Regions from separate parts of the Paenibacillus sp. FSL H3-0321 genome, predicted to be linked through region 3. Evidence: riboswitches for the same ligand, from Rfam matches in the RefSeq annotation. Region 3 holds a riboswitch; each other region holds the start of a gene.
What was found. Region 3 has a riboswitch for thiamine pyrophosphate ahead of thiC (phosphomethylpyrimidine synthase ThiC). Riboswitches for the same ligand answer to the same signal wherever they lie in the genome.

Region 1 (3,340 bases), 4.3 Mb from region 3:
GACTGATAAAAGAGTTCGACAAGGGCGGAACCGATACACGCGCCGCCTGAGGCAGAATAATCCGCCGCAGTGCCTGCCCCCGGCTCATTCCGACGGAAAAGGCAGCTTCCCATTGGCCTTTATGTATGGACAGGATGGCTGCCCGGACAATTTCCGAAGAATAGGCTCCAACACTGAGTGTAAAACCGATTACAGCGGCAATAAAAGGATCCAGCACAATCCCTGCCGCCGGAAGTCCATAAAAGATAATAAAGAGCTGCACCAGCAGCGGTGTCCCGCGGATTACCCAGACGTAGAACCGGGCGATCAGCTTCGGGATTCTCCATGAGGAGAGACGGAACAGCGCGGTAAGAACAGCCAGCAGCAATCCAAGCGCAAAGGAAACAAGCGCCAGCGGAAGGGTATAAGCCACCCCCGCTTTAAACAGGGGCAGCAGTGAATCCATGAAAATCCCAATTTTCCGGTCATCCATCGTTCAGACATCCTTTTTGGACACTCGGCTGCATCTTCGCGCCAGCTCCATTTATTATTTGGACACATCCGCCCCAAAGTATTTCTCCGATATTTTCAGATAGGTTCCATCGCTCTTCATTTCAGCCAGTGCATCGCTGACGGCATTAACCAGCTCTTCGTTTCCTTTGAGGAAAACTGCCGCACTTTTCGATCCCTCGGCCGTTTCATCCACCTGTTTGATCTTTGCATCTGGTTTTTGCTTCTTTAAGTCGAGATAGGACAAGCCGTCATTTACGGTCGCATCAATCCGGCCCGAGGTCAGCAGGTCTATGGCCTGGTTGAAGCCATCCACAGCGACGATCTCTGCACCGTTCTCCCGGGCGATATCGGACAGGTTGCTGGTCAGCGATTGACCTGCCTTCTTACCTTTAAGATCCGCGAAGGCTGTAATATTCTGGTTATCCTCGCGCACGATCAGCGCGCCCTTGGAGACGATATACGGCTCAGAGAAATCATATTTCACCTTGCGTTCATCCGTGATCGAAACCTCGTTGAATATCGTATCAAAACGTTTGGCATCCATGCCGGCAAACAGGCCATCCCATTGGGTTTCTATAAATTCGGGTTCCACCCCCAGCCGTTTCGTAATCTCCTTCGCAATCTCCACATCAAAACCGGTAAGCTTGCCCTCTGCATCATGAAAAGTAAACGGAGCATATGTCCCCTCCGTACCAATACGCAGCTTGCCACTTGCTTTAACAGCTTCCAGTGAGTTCTGCCCGGCCGGAGCCGCCGCTTTTTCTGTGGGCGCAGCAGTAGCCGCAGGCGCTGTATTGTTATTATTGCCGCATGCCCCTGCCGGCAGCAGAGTTAGCAGCAGCAGGATAGTCAGACTAAGCTTCTTCATCACATGAACCCCTTTCAAAATCCCTCTATTTTTCACTGCATGGACACTTGCTTATCTTGCCCAAAAGCACCGCTGCTTCATCAAGTTTTTTGCATCTTTAGTCAGACCTCTACTTATGCCAGCCGAAACGGTACAGCTCCGGCAAAGAGGCGATTCCCGCCGGTATGCTCATACTGTTCACAACCGGACTGCAGCAATGTAAGCGACTGCTTCTCTTTACAAACTGCCGGGATATGGTATATTAATTAGCAATTGCAAATTCAATATTGACCTGTTTTTTCACTAGGGGAGTCGGCCGACTGAGACGGAGCTTTAAGCTCCGGACCCTTGGAACCTGATCTGGATCATACCAGCGGAGGGAAGTGGAGCAGAATTGTTCAGCGGAGCCGCATTAAGCTAACTGACTGTGACGTTCAGACCCATTTATTTCCTCCGGAAATGAATGGGTCTTTCTTGTGTTTGCTGTTGCCGCCGATCAGGCAAGTAACGTTAAACAAACTACGCCCCCAGGAGGTTTCCACATCCCAATATGCTCACTATAACCAACCTGGCTTATTCGTTTGCAGCGACTAGGAATCCGGTATTCTCCGGTCTTTCAATGACCGTCCGCCAAGGCGAATTCATTTCCGTTGTTGGAGCCAGCGGCTGCGGGAAAAGCACACTGTTCAAAATCATTGCCGGCCTGCTAGAGCCGTCCGGCGGTGAAATAACCGTACATGGACGCTCCTCTCCTTCGACACGCTCGCGGCTTGGACAGATCGCTTATATGCCGCAGCAGGACCTGCTGCTGCCTTGGAGGACCGTGCTGGACAATTGCCTGCTTCCATGGGAGCTTAAGCAGGACTCTAGCCGGCACGAGGTACTCGCCCGGATCCGCGGAATGCTGGACGGCTTTGGCCTTTCCGGCAAGGAAAATGCTTATCCGCAGGAGCTGTCCGGCGGGATGCGCCAGCGGGTCGCTCTGCTGCGCACACTAGCTGCAGGCAACGAACTGCTGCTGCTTGACGAGCCGTTTGGAGCGCTGGACGCGATCACCAAACGGGAGATGCACCGCTGGCTGCTGGAGCTGTGGGGCGGGCTGGATAAGTCCGTTCTGTTCATCACTCATGATCTTGAAGAAGCGCTGCTGCTCAGCGACCGGATTTATTTGATGACCGGCGGCTCTGACGGCGGGCTGCAGGAGCTAATCGTCACTTTGCCGAGACCCAGACATTACAAAATGAATTATGAACCGCAGTTTGTTGCCCTGCGGGAGGATTTGGAGAGTAGATTGCATGAGAGCTCTATGGTATAAGAAACAGCTGCGGACTTATGGCCCCTTTCTACTGCTTGTGGTGCTGCTTATTGCGGCATGGGAGCTCACAGCACAGCTGAACATGATCCCTTCATTTATTCTCCCGGCGCCAAGTGCAATTTGGACAGCGCTGATTGAAAAGCGGGGACTGCTGTTCGGAGAGCATTTGCCCGCCACGTTGCAGGAGTCACTGATCGGGTTTGCCCTCTCGGTTGTTTGCGGAACACTGCTGGGTACCGGCATGCATATGTTCGCTCCGCTCGCCAAAGCACTTTATCCCATGCTGATTATCAGCCAGACCATTCCGCTGATCGCGCTCTCACCTATTTTTATTATGTGGTTCGGCTATACCCTGTGGGGCAAGGTTGCTGTCGTCTTTCTGACTGCCTTTTTCCCGGTTGTGGTAGCCGTCTATGACGGCCTGCGGCAAAGCGGCAGCCTGTACAGAGACCTGCTCCTGACGCTTGGGGCAAACCGTTGGCAGATATTGCGTAAGACGCAGATTCCGCTGGCACTGCCCTCCTTTTTCTCCGGACTTAAGCTGTCCATCGTCTACTGTGTGATCGGAGCGACGATCGGGGAATGGCTGGGCGGCAGCCGGGGGCTTGGTTATTTCAGCCGCCGGATGGCCGGCAATCTGCAAAGTGCAGAAATGTTCGCCGCCGTATTGCTGCTGTCCGTTTTGG
Region 2 (3,340 bases), 1.4 Mb from region 3:
CGCCTGTTCGGGATGATTGATTCTATGAGCTTCAGCGATGCAGAGCTTGCCTTAGGTGTTCTGCCGGAGGTTGACCAAGGTCCGCGCCCCGCAGACGAAGAGGAAGCCGCTTCGCTCGCCCGCGTCAAAGCACGTACACTTGCCCGTCTGGAGCCCGAAGCCGCTGTCCACGCCTTCCGTTCCTTCGCCCGGAGATCCCGGAGGCGGAATATCTTCGCGGCCGCAGCGGCAGTAATACTCATCGCTGCCGGTATGCTCGCTTTCTCTCCTGAGGTACAGGCCGGGTTAAGAAAGGCGCTGAGTTTCCTTCCTGGCTTCGGCACCGTTGTGGAGAACAGCCCCGGTGACCGGATCTATGTACTGGGCAAACCCTATGACATTGCTGTGGGGGACGGAAGTCTGACCGTGGATGCCGTTCTCCTGCAAGAGCTTGGCGTGAGCATTACGCTTCGCGGCCGGAAAGTCCCTGAAGTCAGCGAATTTGAGGCAGATATCGGCGGCAACCGCTATACTTTCACCTCTTACATGCGTTCGTCCTCGGAGAGTGAGTGGTACGGCAGCTACAGTTCAACTCAAGCGGTGCAACTGAAGCAGGATAATCTTCTAACCCTGCATCTGGGCGGCACAACCGTTGGTCCGTTACAGCTCACCGCTCCGAAGACAGCTGAGGAGCTCGGGGAACTCGGCGCAAGCGATATACAGCAGGATGTGCGGATTACTGCTTTTCCGGTGGACCTTGGCGGCAGGCTTGTCCGTGTCCAGTTATTGCCCACACTGACGGGGGAATCCGGGCTGACTGTCCATTCTTACGGACTGGAGCCGCTGGTGCCTGGATCAGGTCTCTATATAGAGAACGCGGCAGGAGAAAAGGCTGCACTGGAGCAGCCTGAATCCATGTCCTATCCTTCCGACTTCCGGTTTCATGAGACTGCCGGGGCGGGCGCTTGGCCTTATACGGTCTTCATTCCTTATATTGAAGTTTCAGATCGTGACGCCGTATCTGCAGAAGTAGAGATTCCGCTGCCTGATATCGGCCAGGAGAAAATGCTCCACACGCGCGCGGAAATCGCGGGCTTTCCGGTAGAGTTCACCCGCATTGAACGTACCGGCGAGACGGCTGCCAGCGTCGATGTGAATGTGAATTTCAATGCCGCAAAGCTGCGGACGCTGAAGTATTTCCTTATTCGCTATCCGGGGCAGGCGGACAACAGCTCGTTCTCTTGGGTGAATACGGACCAGACCTACGGCGTGATGAAAACCCTCCATTTAGAAGCAAAACCCGGGGAGGATAAGCTGCGTTTTAAGCTTTCTGAGCCGCATTTTCTGCTCAAAGGGCCGTGGCGCCTGCCGCTGAAGCTTGATAGCTAAGCAGAGTTGCTACTGGACAACTATGGAGCGGGCGTCTATAATACACCGTAAGAACACAGCAATACCTATAACTTCATAGTACCAGGGGTGCTGGAATTGGCCGGCTGAGATTGTGTCCCACAAGATACTGACCCTTATACCTGATCTGGATAATGCCAGCGTAGGAATCGTCAATCGCTTACGGCCGTTTATGGCCCAAGCACAACCTTGCGCAAGTAACTGGTGTCCCGATTCTCGGGGCGCCTTTTTTGTATGGGACTATTCAGAATTTGGAAGACTAGGGTTGCTGGAAGGAGAGAAGAAGAGAAATGGGAGTCACAAAAGTATTAAAGCTCAGCCTCACCTGCATGCTGGTCTTTGCCATTGCCGGATGCGGCAATAGCAACGGGAACTCCGGCGGGAATGCGGCAGAGACTGCCGGGAACAGCACCACTGCTCCTGAAACCACTGCCGGGGCAGCAACGGACGCTCCGAAGGAGCTGACCAAGGTAAAGATCGCGCTGGACTGGACGCCGAATACAAATCATACCGGGCTTTATGCGGCAAAAGAGCTGGGCTATTACGAAGAGGAAGGGCTGGATGTTGAAATCGTGCAGCCGGGCGCTGCCGGGTCCGACACGATGGTTACCTCGGGCGAAGCCGCTTTTGGCATCAGTGCCCAAGAGGCGCTGACGCTGGCCCGCCTGCAGAAGGTGCCGCTCGTGTCCATCGCCGCTATCATTCAGCATAATACCTCCGGGTTCGCTGCACCGAAAGACCGCAATATTAAGACACCGAAGGATTTCGAAGGCAAAACCTACGGCGGCTGGGGTTCCCCTGCCGAAGAAGCGGCCATGAAAGCCATTATGGACCCCGTAGGCGGAGATGTGAAAAAGGTGAAGCTGGTGAACATCGGTGAAGCGGACTTCTTCACCGCCGTGAAACGCGACATTGATTTTGCCTGGATCTTCTATGCCTGGACCGGGATTGAAGCGGAGCTGCGCGGAGAACCGCTCGACATGCTCTACCTCAAGGATTATGCACCCCAGCTTGATTACTACACACCGGTACTGACTACGAGCGAGAAGGAAATTGCCGAACATCCGGAGCTGGTGAAGGCTTTCCTTAAGGCTACCTCGAAAGGTTATCAATACGCCATTGATCAGCCGGAGGAAGCCGCAGCCATTCTAACCAAAGCTGTTCCCGAGCTGGATCCCAAGCTGGTCCTGGCCAGCCAGAAATGGCTCAGCCCGAAATACAAGGATGATGCCGTCCGCTGGGGCGAGCAGAAGAGCGAGGTCTGGCAGGATTACGCCGACTGGATGTATGGCCTGAAGCTGCTCGATCAGCCGCTGGATGTTCCAAGCACATTTACGAATGAGTTTTTGCCAGCTAACTGATTAAGGATGAAGTGATTGAATGTTCGTTTCGCGCTGTACGCAGATTACCCATTTAAACTGAGAGGATTGATATATTGTGGCCAATACATTGCTAAGCATTCAGGTAATTCCCAAAACTCCGAACAACGAGGATTCGATTCCTTACGTGGACAAAGCCATCGAAGTGATTCAGAAATCAGGTGTAAAACATCAGGTGAACCCGCTGGAGACCACGATGGAGGGCGACATCACCGAGCTGCTTGAGGTTGTGCGCCAGATGCATGAAGCCCTGATTGCAGCAGGCAGTCCGAGCATCATCTCCCAGATCAAAATCGCCCATAACCCGAATGGAATCAGCATGGACAAGCTGACGGAGAAATACCGGCCGTGAGATCGTATTGGAAACAGATTTGGCCGCCCCTTGTGGCGGTCGTCTTTTTTCTGGGGTTATGGCAAGTTTCGGTATCCCTGTTCCATATCGAGTCATGGATCCTTCCCAGTCCAAGCGATATCGCCCGGGAAACCTCGGGCAATGCTTCCGGCATTTGGGCACATACAGCGGCTACGCTGCGCCTTACCCTGATCGGCTTCCCCATCGGCACAGGCGTGGGTCT
Region 3 (3,340 bases):
GCGCATACTGCAGAACTTGGGTCCACACATAGAGCAGAAATGAGCCGTTTTGGCCCCTTCCGCCGGAAGAGTCTCATCATGATATTCCAGCGCCCGTTCCGGGTCGAGCGACAAATGGAACTGGTCCCGCCAACGGAACTCGAAGCGCGCTTTGGAGAGTGCGTTATCCCGATCCTGCGCCCCCTTGTGTCCTTTGGCCAAGTCGGCTGCATGGGCGGCAATTTTATAGGTGATGACGCCTTCCCGCACATCATTTTTGTTAGGCAATCCTAAATGCTCCTTCGGGGTAACATAACACAACATCGCCGTGCCGAACCAGCCGATCATCGCCGCTCCAATAGCCGAGGTGATATGATCATAGCCGGGTGCAATATCCGTAGTCAGCGGACCCAGTGTGTAAAAAGGAGCGCCATGGCAGAGCTCAAGCTGTTTATCCATATTCTCTTTGATCAGATGCATCGGTACATGGCCCGGGCCTTCCACCATCACCTGAACATCATGCTTCCAGGCAAGCGAGGTTAATTCCCCCAACGTCTCCAGCTCGGCAAACTGGGCTTCATCATTAGCATCGGCAATGGAGCCTGGCCGCAGCCCGTCACCTAAAGAGAACGCAACATCATAAGCCTTCATGATTTCACAAATATCCTCGAAATGTGTATAGAGAAAGTTCTCCTGATGATGGGCCAGGCACCAGGCCGCCATAATCGAACCCCCTCTGGAGACGATACCCGTCATTCTTTTGGCCGTTAATGGGATGTAACGCAGCAGTACCCCGGCGTGAATGGTGAAATAATCCACTCCTTGCTCCGCCTGCTCGATCAGAGTGTCCCGGTATACCTCCCAAGTTAAATCCTCGGCCTTGCCGTTTACTTTTTCCAAAGCCTGATAGATAGGCACTGTCCCGATAGGTACCGGAGAGTTGCGGATAATCCATTCACGGGTGGTGTGAATATTTTTGCCTGTCGACAGATCCATAATATTATCCGCTCCCCAGCGGGTAGCCCATCTCATCTTCTCTACTTCTTCATCAATGGAAGAGGACACCGCCGAATTCCCGATATTGGCATTGATCTTCACCAGGAAATTCCGCCCGATAATCATCGGTTCACTCTCAGGATGGTTAATATTCGCTGGAATGATCGCACGGCCGCTGGCTACTTCCTCTCTAACAAACTCAGGGGTTACATTTTCCCGGATTGCGATAAATTCCATCTCCGACGTAATCAGGCCTCTGCGCGCATAATGCAGCTGGCTGACATTGCCGCCTTCTCTGGCTCTCAAGGGCCGACGCTGCAATCCCGGAAACACCTCTGCCGCCGACTTCTCCGTGAGATTCCCGTTATCCTCCGGCTTGACCGTTCTTCCTTCGTAAGATTCGGCATCTCCCCGCTCCGCGATCCACTGAAGCCTGTGAGGCGTTAACCCCTTGCGGATATCGCTATAGGCTTCATCATTAGTATAAGGCCCGCTTGTATCATAGACATGGACAGGAGCATTCTCCGCTTCTCCGGCCGTACCCGAGGTTCGGCTTAATGTAATCTCGCGCATTGGAACTTGAATATCAGGCCGTGAGCCCTCCACATACACCTTGTGACTTCCCGGAAAAGCACACAGATCGACCTCATGTTTCTTCTCTTGATTCGGCATCTTGTTTCCTCCTTAAGGTTTAAATAAATAAGAGTGCGCGCAAAAAAGCCGCTCCACATGGAGCGGCTCAAATATCCATATAAGGCTAACGCCAACAATGAAATAAAGGTCCGACTCCACTTTCCTACGCTGGTATGATCCAGATCAGGTTCAAGGGTCCAGGAATGCATTTTTCCCGTCTCAGCCTATTCAGGCTCCCCTAGTGGTTTCTTATTTAGTTATGTTTAAGTTACAGAGAAATCCAGCAATTGTCAACGGTGCTCTTAATAGAGCTTTGGATAAACCTGTCCTCTTTTTATGAAAAATGCTGAGCTATATTACTTAGATACTCTTCCTCAACCGTATTTTTCTTCATACTTATGAGCATTTCCGCATCTTCTCCCACTACATAACGGAATTTGCTTGTACCGTCTGTGGCCGCTTGATAAATAGTGTCAGCTACAAGTTCTGGTGCCGAGGCATAGTCTGGAGCTTTTTCCATTTCCCCTAATTTACCCAGAAAGGCAGTAGTGAATGATTTATAATCCGTTAAGCCATCATTAAAAAAGAACTCCATCGATCTTCCGCCAAAGTCCGTGCTAATGGCTCCTGGTTCAATCAACTTTACTTTGATGTTTTGGGATGCTAATTCAAAAGATACGGATTCAGAAAAACCTTCTACCGCGAATTTAGTGGAGTGATACAGAGACATCGTAGGAAAGGTCACGATCCCTCCCATTGAAGAGATGTTGATTAGCAACCCTTCCTGATTAGATCTAAAATGAGGCAGCATGGCTTTAGTCATACTAATAAGACCAAAAACATTCACTTCAAATTGTCTGCGGATCTGCTCATCCGTAGCTACTTCTATAAGCCCCATTGACCCATATCCGGCATTATTCAGGAGAACGTCAATTTTACCAAACCGCTGAATAGCTTCAGCCAATGCAGATTGAATGGTATCTGTTTTCTCAACATCTAACCGCAACACCAATACATTGTCCAATGTAATGAATTCAGTTTCTTTTTCAGGTGCACGCATCGTGGCTACTACGTTCCATCCTCTTTCAGCAAAATGTTTTACAGTAGCTCTCCCAATGCCAGATGAAGCACCCGTGATGAATATTGTTTTCATTAAAATTCCTCCTAAAAGTATCTGAATTCGCTAAATGCTGCTCTTCTCTTCCTCTAACTGCTCCATGCTTAACAATCCCCCGGCAATGGTTGCAAGTTTAGCTTTATATTCTGCTATCCCAATCTGGATGCAAATGATCTGGGCCGGGTGCATTTCATCTTTATAATGTGAATACTGCTCTAATAACTGATCTAACTTTTTTTGTGATTCCTCTTGTACTTGCTTCAACCAGAAAATCACCTTGTCATACCCCACAAATCGGCCAAAATAAAGCCTCATCATAAAATCGGATTTCTTACTACTGTCTCCCTCTAGTGGCGCTAGTAAATAGTCGTTAAAACAATCTCGCCCTTTAGCCGTTATGTTATAAACATTCTTGTTTGGCTTACCTTTCTGGGGCACAATTTCCTTGGTTATTAATTCTTCCTTCTCCATTCGGGCAAGCGTAGGATAAATCGTGCCATAACTAGAGCTATAGAAATTAGACAACACATTCTCCAATAACTGCTTTATTTCGTAGCCAGTCAACGCTTCTTTCATGAGCAAGCCTAAAATAACATCCTGACTGTTCAAGAATAG
Region 4 (3,340 bases), 3.4 Mb from region 3:
GAATGCTCTTCGGACAGCTGTACTGCATGGTCTGTGCTCCGGCACAAATAGGTGATAATGACAAGCTGCCTTGCCGGATCGGTTAGAAACGAGGTTGCATACAGCAGATTGCCGACAGTAACCGCAAGTCCGGTCTCCTCGTAAATCTCCCTTTCCAGAGCCGCCTCCAGGTCTTCTCCGAATTCTATTTTCCCGCCCGCACATTCCCAGGTGCCCGCTCCGACAGAATCTCTTGCCGCACGCCGAACAAGCAGAATCCGGCCTCCATGTACAATAACTCCTTTGACAGCAACGATGATGCTGCGAGTGTGTTTGACCATATTGCGTGCTCTCCCCTCTGCGCAGAGTCTGCATAAATCTGCAACTCCATTTGCTGGATTAGTGCTTTCTCTCTAAAGTATATCGCCTTCCCCGGCAAAAACGACTGACATTTTAGTTTGACCGCGCCCAAGGTGTGGTAAGTAACATAACGTAAAGCAAATGAAGAGATGATCTGCAGGTGCATAAACCAGGCACCCTGAGCCAACCCTAAAACGATGAGTAACCAACAGGTACACAGCGAAAGGAGAATGGATCATGCCAGACAACACGCAAACCAAAAAAACACTACCTCCGCAGGTGCAGGACCGCCAGCCCGGAATTGAAAGTGAAATGAATCCGCTGCCGGAGTTCGAGACTTCAGCCTATAAGGCGGCGGGCAAGCTGCTGGGCAAGGCGGCTCTGATTACAGGAGGAGACAGCGGTATTGGCCGGGCGGTTGCCGTTCATTTTGCCAAGGAGGGTGCGGATGTCGTTATTTCCTACCTCAATGAGCATTCCGATGCCGAAGAGACTAAACGCCAGGTGGAGCAAGAGGGGCGGAAGTGCATTCTGATTGCCGGCGATATTGGCGTGGAGGCGTTCTGCCAGGATCTGATCAATAAGACGGTGGAAGGACTCGGCAAGCTGGACATCCTGATTAATAATGCGGCCGAGCAGCATCCGCAGGAGAAGATTGAGGATATTACCTCCGAGCAGCTGGAGCGGACGTTCCGCACGAATATTTTTTCGATGTTCTATTTGACCAAGGCAGCCATGCCTCACCTGAAAAAAGGGTCCACGATCATCAACACGACTTCGATCACAGCCTACCGGGGCAGCCCGCAGCTGCTGGACTATTCGTCCACCAAAGGTGCGATACTCAGCTTTACCCGTTCGCTGTCGATGAATCTGGCGGACAAAGGCATCCGGGTCAATGCCGTAGCGCCGGGACCGATTTGGACACCGCTTATTCCGTCGACCTTTGACGCGAAGAAAGTCAGTGAATTCGGCGGCACGCAGCCAATGAAACGCCCGGGACAACCGGAGGAGCTGGCTCCGGCCTATGTGTATCTGGCTTCCGATGATTCATCTTATGTAAGCGGACAGGTAATGCATGTGAATGGCGGCGAGGTCGTAAACGGCTAAACGCGGTTGCTGATTCCACTGCTATGAATAATTAGAGTCTGGAGCGGACCCTTGGGTTCCGCTCTTTTTGATGCAGGCCTCTTTTAAAGGATGGCTCTTCAAGGAATAATATGTTAGTATATGAAACGTTAAGCGTAATTGAATATGAATTTGTCACTAGGGGTGCCGCAAGGCTGAGACGAACATACCCGTTCGGACCCTTTGAACCTGATCTGGTTTATACCAGCGTAGGGAAGTGGAGAACGAATAACTGCAGCGGGGCTGAATGGCCCGGTATTCCTGTATATATTCCAGACTGCCTCCTTTACGGGGGCGGTCTTTTTTGTATTTGCCGGTAATGCAAAAGAACAGGAGAAGGTGAACGTGTTGAAAGAGATACATTTGATCTCGGATGGAAGGCAGAATCCGGCGCAGTTTGTTCAGCTGGCTGCGGCTGTGCAATTCATAGTGGATTATATCCATCTCCGGGAAAAGGCAATGTCTGCGCGGGAGCTCATAGCTCTAACGGAGCAGCTGATCATAGCGGGGGTTCCGCCTGCCAAGCTGGTGATCAACGACCGGATAGACGTTGCTCTGGCCGCAGGGGCGGGCGGGGTCCAGTTGGCTTGGCACAGCCTGCCGCCTGCCGTAGCGCGCAGCGTAGCACCGGACCTGCGATTGGGAAGGTCGGTGCATTCCCCGGAGGAGGCGGCTGAATCCGGCCGGCAGGGAGCGGACTTCTGCCTGTTCGGGCATGTGTTTCCCTCAGCCTGCAAGCCGGGGCAGCGGGAACGCGGATTGCAGCAGCTGGCTGAGGCTGTCCGCTGCAGCAGCATTCCGCTGATCGCCATAGGCGGAATTGAGCCGGGCAATGCCGGAAAGGTTCTGGCAACGGGTGCTTCCGGAATTGCCGTAATGTCCGGAATATGCAGTGCAGGAGATCCTGTGGCCGCCGCTACAGCCTACAGATCAGCAGTTCAGGCCGTACCTTAAGTCTGAAGCCATGAATAATGCTCCTGCACCAGTTAAAGGAGGTGAGCAAGCATGAATTTGATCGTGAATGGAAAAGGCGGGGCCTATGAAGAGAGCTGCCGGACTGTAGCTGATCTGCTAAGCCGGTCCGAGTGGACCGGGAGACTGGTTATCGTGGAGCTGAACGGTGAGATCGTCGGCAAGGACGTTTATGGAGATACGCTGCTGAGCGAAGGTGACCGCGTAGAGCTGGTCCACTTTGTCGGCGGGGGCTAAAGTGCCAGTGTGTGTTGCCGGATGCAAGAAGCAAGAAGCAAGAGGCAAATGGTATGAGGTGAGTGGTAAGTGGTAGGAAGCAAGAGGCAAGAGGCAAGAAGCAAGAGGTAAGAAGCAGGAAGCAGGAAGCAGGAAGCAGGAAGTAGGAAGCAAGGAGCAAGGGCAGGGGGGAAGATGTAGTAAGCAAGAGTTAAAGGCAAGACGTAAGACGTAAGACATAAGAGGTAAGATAAAAACTCGGCGTATCAGCAACAGAAGCTCCGCATTTTAGCGGGCCACTATCTCAGGAGGCGATTTTATGCAAGATTCTTTCGTTATCGGCGGAATCCCTTTATCCAGCAGGCTGTTTATCGGAACCGGGAAATACAGCCGCAATACCCTTATTCCCGAAGTGATTGCACGCTCGGGTTCTCAGGTCATTACGGTGGCTCTTCGCCGGGTTGATCCGGAGAGTGACGACAACATTGTTATGCATATTCCCTCCCATATGACGTTGCTGCCCAATACCTCCGGCGCGCGCACAGCTGAAGAAGCGGTACGTATTGCCAGACTGGCCAGGGCGGCAGGGCTGGGCAATTGGGTGAAGATCGAGGTCATTAATGATCAGAAATATTTGCTGCCCGATAATATGGAGACAGTTAAAGCCACGGAAATATTGGCTGCAGAG

Region 1: it holds a riboswitch for thiamine pyrophosphate, as region 3 does, so the genes downstream of both, MHI45_RS33480 (ABC transporter ATP-binding protein) here and thiC (phosphomethylpyrimidine synthase ThiC) in region 3, are expected to answer to the same signal.
Region 2: it holds a riboswitch for thiamine pyrophosphate, as region 3 does, so the genes downstream of both, MHI45_RS20745 (ABC transporter substrate-binding protein) here and thiC (phosphomethylpyrimidine synthase ThiC) in region 3, are expected to answer to the same signal.
Region 4: it holds a riboswitch for thiamine pyrophosphate, as region 3 does, so the genes downstream of both, MHI45_RS29635 (thiamine phosphate synthase) here and thiC (phosphomethylpyrimidine synthase ThiC) in region 3, are expected to answer to the same signal.

The regions. Positions count from the first base shown of each region.
Region 1 covers NZ_JBBODH010000001.1:7,571,480-7,574,819, reverse strand. The annotation lists gene MHI45_RS33490 (amino acid ABC transporter permease) at 1-472, opposite strand, end outside; gene MHI45_RS33485 (amino acid ABC transporter substrate-binding protein) at 527-1,360, opposite strand; TPP riboswitch at 1,635-1,738, shown strand; gene MHI45_RS33480 (ABC transporter ATP-binding protein) at 1,890-2,654, shown strand; gene MHI45_RS33475 (ABC transporter permease) at 2,635-3,340, shown strand, end outside.
Region 2 covers NZ_JBBODH010000001.1:4,655,047-4,658,386, reverse strand. The annotation lists gene MHI45_RS20750 (hypothetical protein) at 1-1,368, shown strand, start outside; TPP riboswitch at 1,442-1,552, shown strand; gene MHI45_RS20745 (ABC transporter substrate-binding protein) at 1,677-2,747, shown strand; gene MHI45_RS20740 (thiamine-binding protein) at 2,824-3,117, shown strand; gene MHI45_RS20735 (ABC transporter permease) at 3,114-3,340, shown strand, end outside.
Region 3 covers NZ_JBBODH010000001.1:3,303,029-3,306,368, forward strand. The annotation lists gene thiC (phosphomethylpyrimidine synthase ThiC) at 1-1,647, opposite strand, end outside; TPP riboswitch at 1,752-1,858, opposite strand; gene MHI45_RS14470 (SDR family oxidoreductase) at 1,943-2,761, opposite strand; gene MHI45_RS14475 (PadR family transcriptional regulator) at 2,792-3,334, opposite strand.
Region 4 covers NZ_JBBODH010000001.1:6,739,992-6,743,331, forward strand. The annotation lists gene MHI45_RS29625 (NUDIX hydrolase) at 1-320, opposite strand, end outside; gene MHI45_RS29630 (SDR family oxidoreductase) at 577-1,446, shown strand; TPP riboswitch at 1,595-1,697, shown strand; gene MHI45_RS29635 (thiamine phosphate synthase) at 1,810-2,418, shown strand; gene thiS (sulfur carrier protein ThiS) at 2,470-2,673, shown strand; gene MHI45_RS29645 (thiazole synthase) at 2,972-3,340, shown strand, end outside.